2 regions of the Enterococcus avium genome follow, and region 2 is predicted to be linked to the other one. Evidence: riboswitches for the same ligand, from Rfam matches in the RefSeq annotation. Region 2 holds a riboswitch; the other holds the start of a gene.

Evidence for each region. Region 2 has a riboswitch for thiamine pyrophosphate ahead of tenA (thiaminase II). Riboswitches for the same ligand answer to the same signal wherever they lie in the genome.
Region 1: it holds a riboswitch for thiamine pyrophosphate, as region 2 does, so the genes downstream of both, thiW (energy coupling factor transporter S component ThiW) here and tenA (thiaminase II) in region 2, are expected to answer to the same signal.

Annotation. Positions count from the first base shown of each region.
Region 1 covers NZ_NBSL01000002.1:2,778,953-2,782,531, reverse strand. The annotation lists gene thiE (thiamine phosphate synthase) at 1-281, opposite strand, end outside; gene AUF14_RS13930 (hydroxyethylthiazole kinase) at 242-1,060, opposite strand; gene thiW (energy coupling factor transporter S component ThiW) at 1,057-1,536, opposite strand; TPP riboswitch at 1,660-1,749, opposite strand; gene gloA2 (SMU1112c/YaeR family gloxylase I-like metalloprotein) at 1,823-2,212, shown strand; gene AUF14_RS13915 (nucleotide pyrophosphohydrolase) at 2,258-2,557, opposite strand; gene AUF14_RS13910 (helix-turn-helix domain-containing protein) at 2,577-3,579, opposite strand, start outside.
Region 2 covers NZ_NBSL01000002.1:1,478,868-1,482,446, forward strand. The annotation lists gene ilvB (biosynthetic-type acetolactate synthase large subunit) at 1-986, opposite strand, end outside; gene tenA (thiaminase II) at 1,101-1,757, opposite strand; TPP riboswitch at 1,934-2,025, opposite strand; gene AUF14_RS07590 (DUF2268 domain-containing protein) at 2,088-2,996, opposite strand; gene AUF14_RS07595 (DUF2087 domain-containing protein) at 3,141-3,579, shown strand, end outside.

The DNA.
Region 1 (3,579 bases), 1.3 Mb from region 2:
CCGATGTGCACTCCTGCTGCGTCGACTGCCAAACAAATGTCAACACGATCATTAATAATTAAAGGAACATCGTAACGATCCGTAATAGCTTTTACCTTCAAAGCCAGCTCATAAAAAGCACCCGTCAACAAAGTCTTCTCTCGTAATTGAATTAATGTCACGCCATTTTGACAGGCTTCTTCAATCACCGCTAAAAATTGATCGTCGTGAAAATCATACCGACCAGTCACTAAATATAAGGTTAAGTCCACTGCATTTCCCGTCCTTTCACTTTTGTCCACCAGTTCTCCTCCATCAATATTGAAAGCTGATTCAACGTCTCTTGCCGGAAAGCGGCTAAACCGATCGTATCTCCTGCCTGCTCACCGCAAAGATTAAAATAGCTAACCGCAGTTACAGCCGCATCAATCGCTTTCATTCCGCTGCCTAATAAAGCTGCAATCAACGCACCTACAACATCGCCTGTACCGGTAAAACGATCCAACGCAGACACACCATTCATTAAATGAAAAATACGTTCTTGATCGACAATAATATCTTGAGTACCTGTTGCTAGGAACGTGGTCTTCGGATAAAGAGCCGCTAACTTCTGCATAGCTTCCGATAATTCAGCAATTGCTTCCTCACTTTGATCTAGCTCACTACCATCCACTCCACGAGCTTGACTCGACAGCCCGCAAAAATTCCGTAGTTCAGAAATATTGCCTTTCACTACTGTTGGATTTTCCGCCACCAACGAACGCCCTACTTGATTTCGAACCCGACTGACGCCATAACCGACCAAATCTACCACCGTTGGCTTATGAACGCTATTTGCTAGTTTGCTCGCTGCCAACAGACTGGTCCCACGTTCTTCCGACAGATGTCCGATATTCAGCAGCAACCCATCTGTTTGTTGAAATAATTCCTCAAACTCCCGAGGATCAGAAGCCATAATCGGCTTTGCACCAACGTAAAGCAGTGCATTTGCGACCGTTTCACAGGTTACTTCATTGGTTATACAATGAACTAACGGAGCATTTTCTAATGGAAATCCCTTTGAAATATTCGTTTTGATCATCCAAACATCCTTTCACTTGAAAACAACCGCTGCCAGCGTTTAAAAATCGTTGTTTCCTGCAATTTAACCAACACAACAAAAGCAATCGCCGAACCAATCAACGTTGCTCCGACAAATCTCGGAGTGTAAATCAACCAGTATAGCTCATTTTGACTCCCTGTAAACCAGACCATTACAGGATAGGATAAGAGCGAACCGATGATTCCTGTACCCACGATTTCACCCAGCATTGACCAAATCAGTCTTCCTCCTAAACGATAAAATAAACCAGCAAAAAATGCACCAAATACTGCACCCGTCAATGCTAAAGGCGGAATCCCCAACATCGTCATCCGTATCAATGCACAGACTAACGCCATGACTGTTCCGTAAAATGGTCCTAGCAACACTCCAGCGATAATGTTCATCACACTGGACATCGGCGCCATCCCTTCGATCCGCATCAAGGGAGACAACACAACATCTAATGCGATCATTAGAGCCAATAACGTCAGCTTATGAATTTTACTTTTTTCCACGACAAATAACTCCTTTCTACAAGAAACAAAAGGAGTAAAAGACAGAAAAACCCAACCAAAACAAAATGGTCGGGTACGATCAGTCAACTAGCTACATTTCCCTGCGACAGTTTTAACTGCATCAGGTTCCATGGGTATAATCTCAGCCAAAAAGCACCCCAAATGTTTCTCTTCAATTGATTGGAGTATAACATACTTTTTTTATTCCAACTAGCTTATAATGAGAAAAAAGGAGGACCTACTCATGCAAAAACCAGCTTTTTCTGCCATCCATCACGTCGCTATCATCGTTTCAGACTATCAAAAGGCACGACATTTTTATGTAGATATTCTTGGTCTGCCAATCATTCGTGAAAATTTCCGACCAGAACGCCAAGATTATAAATTGGATTTACAGCTAAATGATGCGGAATTAGAGATCTTCGCTATTAAAAATCCACCAAAGCGTCCTAGCTTTCCAGAAGCAGCAGGCTTACGCCATCTTGCGTTTAAAACAACGGACATCGAAGCAACAGTCGCTTATTTAAATAGTCACGGTATTGATTGCGAGCCTTTGCGAACCGATGATTTTACTGGAGAGAAAATGACCTTCTTCTTTGATCCAGATGGCTTACCGTTGGAATTACATGAATAAAAAAAGCAGAAAATTCTGCTTTTTTTGCGACTTAGTATCGAATATCTACTCTTTTTCTACCGGATATTTAATCGCATTCTTCTTCAATTTCTCACTAATGATCTCGTTAATATCAAAGTCCAAATTATCTGCCATCATGTAAGAATAAATCAGTACATCCGCTAATTCTTCCTTCAATCGCTCCGTTTGTGTCCTCGCTTCTTCGGAATCTTTCCACTGAAAAAGCTCTAATAGTTCAGCCGCCTCCAAGCAGATCGACAAGGCTAAATCCTTCTCATTATGAAAAGGACGCCAGTTTCGTTCATCGCGAAATTGATTGATTTTTTCCATACTATTATTATCCATACTCAACCTTCTTTCGCTACTATTCTATCATAGTGACCAAATTCCGTTTTTCTTCAAGCTCACTGATCATTTCTTGTATCCAACGTGTACTTTGACTAGTTAAAAAAGGATCAATTACGACTACGGGATAATCATTCGGCAAGCCTTCAGCTGAACCTGTAGTAATCAAGCAATCATAATTTTTCAACTCATAATGCAACTGAGCGATTCCTCCTGATAGATTCTCAAAATGATTGATTATGAAGTTTCCATAAATTGTATCAGAAATTTGTTTCGCTAAAAAGCTTTCTTCTGTAGGCGTCAAATCAGATAATAACAAAACTTTTAATAGTGGTTCTTGATTTGCCAACCATTCCATACACCTTTCTTCCATCGTAATCAGTAGATAGACATAGTTACGGATAAAATCTTCTTCCTGATACATCTCATATTTCGCTACAAATCTTTTTACTAAATTCGTTATTTTTTCTACACCGCGACTATACATTTTTGATGCTTCCGATAAAAACATAGTTCTGTTACGCCATAGTAAACAGACATATTGCCCTTGGGGATCATACATATAAAAATCATTTGATAAAACTGTCGCTAAGTCAATTCTGCTTTGTTTTTCTAATCGATAGCCTAGCATCTCATTGTATTCTTCCACGAGTTCATAATGACGCATAAATAGCTGCTGATAGTTTGCATTATCTGTCATAGCAAGTTCACGGTGTTGAAAGCTGAATACGATCGAATCAGAAAAAATTAACCATAGGCCTTCCCTCACCATTTCTGGTGTCAATTCTAGATCTAAACCTTCTCGAACGGCTTGTCTTAGTTTCTTATACTCGATATCCATAGGCAAAAACAATCCTTCAGTCCGCAGCTCTCCTTTTGGATAACTATGACCATTTTTCACTCGCCAAATACTAATATAGAAATTATAAATCAAGCGCTTTTGAAAAACATATTTTTCATGAATTTGATTCACTCTGACAAACTCTTCTACATATTCTCCGATAATATGGTAGTGCTTCGTT
Region 2 (3,579 bases):
TAAGTGATTTTTGGCAATATTTCTTTAATGTCTCCTACTAACCCAATTTGAGTGTCGACATTTTTATCAATGGTTGCTGGATCAATATCTACATGAATCAGCTTTGTGAAAGGACAAAACACTGCGGCATTTCCAGTCACACGATCATTCAAACGTGTCCCTAAAGCCAAAAGAACATCACTGTTTAAAATTGCCTGATTTGCTGCATAGCTGCCGTGAATACCTACATTACCAATATAATTTGGGTGATTACTAGGTAAAGACCCTTTTCCCATAATCGTACTAACAACTGGCAGATTGTACATTTCAATAAAGGCGGCTATTTCTTTATACGCTCTAGCGCGATGAACGCCACCTCCAAGCAGCAAGACAGGTTTCTTAGCGGTTTCGAGTATTTCAGCTGCGGTTTCTAGTTTTTCCAGTGGGATCATTTGCGTTTTCTGACCACCACGAATTGCTACTTCTTTTGGGTATTTTTCTGAACCGAGTTCTTGCTGAATATTTTTCGGTATATCAACGACTACAACTCCTGGTTTACCAGATTGCGCAATAACAAATGCTTTCTTCAGAATTTTTCCTAAATCCTCTCGATTCCTGACTGTTACGGCATATTTAGCAATTGAGCGACAGATTCCCACCATATCTACTTCTTGAAAAGCGTCCTTCCCAATCAGCTGTGTTGAAACCTGTCCTGTGATACAAACCAGCGGAGAGGAATCGTAGCCCGCCGTAGCAATCCCTGTTATCAGATTTGTTGCTCCTGGACCACTAGTAACTAGACAAACACCGACTTTTCCAGTGGATCGCGCATACCCATCTGCGGCATGAATCAATCCTTGCTCATGTCTAGGCAAAATAACGCGAAATTCCTTTCTCTGATAAAGCGCATCAAACAAATCAATCGCCTGTCCTCCCGGATAAGCAAAACATACGTCAACCTTCTCATCAATTAATGCTTTAACAACCAATTCAGCTCCCGAAATCATTTTACATACCTCCTAATAATGCAAGTGTTAACTTGCATTTTAACATATAAACTATGCGATTTGTAAATTGTTTCAAAAAAAAGACCGTCCACAATCGAACGATCTCTTGATGCATTACCATTTTTCTAATTTAACAGCCATTTCCCAAAAGGCGTATTCCATTTTACTACTGATCACGAAGGCGTCGATCATTTGCTGCTGTTCTTTGATTGAACTTTCTTGATATAGACGATCTAAGAGCGCACACTCTTTTTTTATCCCTTCAGCAGCGGCCTCACCAGCATAGGTCTCAATCCAGCGCTGATACAAAGGATTAGGAGAGCCCGTGTCAATCAAACGAACACCGATTTCTTGATACAGCCAGGCACATGGAAGCATCCCTGCAAAAGCAGTATTTGGTGTACCGTCAATCAACTGTCGATACATATGCGAAACGTAATGATAAGCTGTAGGTGCAATCGGTGTAGTCAAAATCTCATGCTCAGTAATCCTTAATTCTGAAAAGAACTCCTTGCGAATTGCCATTTCACCTAGCTTAAGATTTTCAGCATTTTCTTGCAACTGCTCCTGCGCTTCCCAATCGTTTGTTTGTTCCGCAATTAAATGATAAAGCTTGCTAAAATGTTCAAGATAATAGCGATCCTGAAGTAAATAATAGCGAAAAATTTCTGGAGCCAAATTTCCATCTGCCAATGCCGTGATAAATGGATGCTCAAAGCTTCCTTCCCAAAATGATGCTGCTTCTTGACGCGCAATTTTTGTAAAATTCATTCTCTATCTCCTCTTATTAACTTTTTTAGTACGCCCACTTGATACGACTCTTCCAACGTCTCCTAGTCACAACATAAAAAAACCTCCTTTATTCTCATAAGAATGAAAAGGAGGCTCTCTGCACAAAACACGCATACTGAAGAAAACCCGACCGCAAAAAAACGGTCGGGTGCAAAATTCTAAACATCACACATTCCCTGCGCCAGTACTAACTGTTTCAGGTTCAATGGGTATAATCTCAGCTTCAAAAGCACCCCTAGTGTCATTCAATTAATAAAAGTATAGCATACTCTTTTTAGAAAAACGATTGCTATTTAAAACTTCTCGTGTCTAATCAAAAATTCTTGATTCCTGAACAAGAATTCGACTGGGTGTCAAAGTCGCTTCAGCTATTGTTTTTTCAGTATTTTTCAAATAATTCTTTATGAGATGATAACCAATTGTATATCCAGCGTTTCTTGAGAGTCCTACAGGTTGATACCCCTGCTCACGGGCAACTTCATCCCCATACATATACGCAGAAACCTGATCAAAGCCGCGAGCATTACGTCCACCCTTCATTACTTCGATCGTATAGTCCAATTCTTCCTGGTCGTAATCTTGTACCCATGGTCCACGATGTTCGATGCCATAAAGCGTTTCGGCAAAAACCTCCGCTAAGCCTTCAATCACTAAATAATCTTCGACACTCACATCTCCATGATTAAAGGGCTCATAGGTAAACCGAATATTATGATTAAACTCATGTGCCAAAGCAGATTTTAGTCGTGTGCGATTGAATTCATTCGGAACAACGATTAACAAAATGTACCCAGGTATCCCGCCAAATCCGCTATACCCTTCACTTGCCATCAAGACGCTGTTTTCCGGATCACCGAGCAAGATATTTACATTAAACTCTTCGACCGGTATTTGATAGCCAATGTCAGTGAAAAGCTGTGCGCTTTTTTCTATAACTTGACGACATTCTCCGAAAATATTCGTGTCTTTTAAAGGGTTTACCTTAGTTTCAATCAGCTCTCTACGTTTTCGCGGCGTCCAGATGCCCATCATCTCTGATGCCATCAAAACATCATAGCCTCCCGAAGTTTTTGGCATGAGGGGAACACTTAAATACCGCCACATTTCCTCGAAAGGTTGCATCAACTCATAGCGGAAAGTATTTTCATCCTTCTGACCCTGCAGACACGCTTCATAATAAGACAAAGTATCAATTATTTTTACACTAAAATTATTCATTATGGTAACCTCCTTGGTTTTATCATAATCGTTGACGTTACGTGAAGGTCAAGCACTTATATATATATATAACTTTAACAATTATTGCAATCGTATTTGCAAACGATAAATAAATATGTTAGCATTTAACCAGGAGGAGTTATTATGAAGAGTGATTTAACCATCAAAGAAATAAAAAAAGGCTATTCAAAAAAAGGCGACTTTCTTTTCCAATGCTTGTATTGTGATCAAACCTTTGATGATCGCTTCGTCTACCCGCTTAATGAAGGCAACAGCCAACTAGCCCGAGCAGAAGGCGCAATGATTTATCATATAAAACATGAACACCACGGCCCTTTTGACGCGTTGCTCAATCTTGATAAAAATCAAACAGGTTTAAGTGACACGCAGAAAACCTTTCTGACGCTGTTTAATAAAGACATTGATGATCAGGAAATAGCCGAACAGCTGAATATTACAACTTCTGCCGTAAGGAATCATCGCTTCAAATTTAAAGAAAAGAAACGGCAGGCCAAAATTTTGTTAGCCTTATTGGAATCCATTGAAGAAAAAGATCAGGGAAATTTTATAGCGAATTCCATCA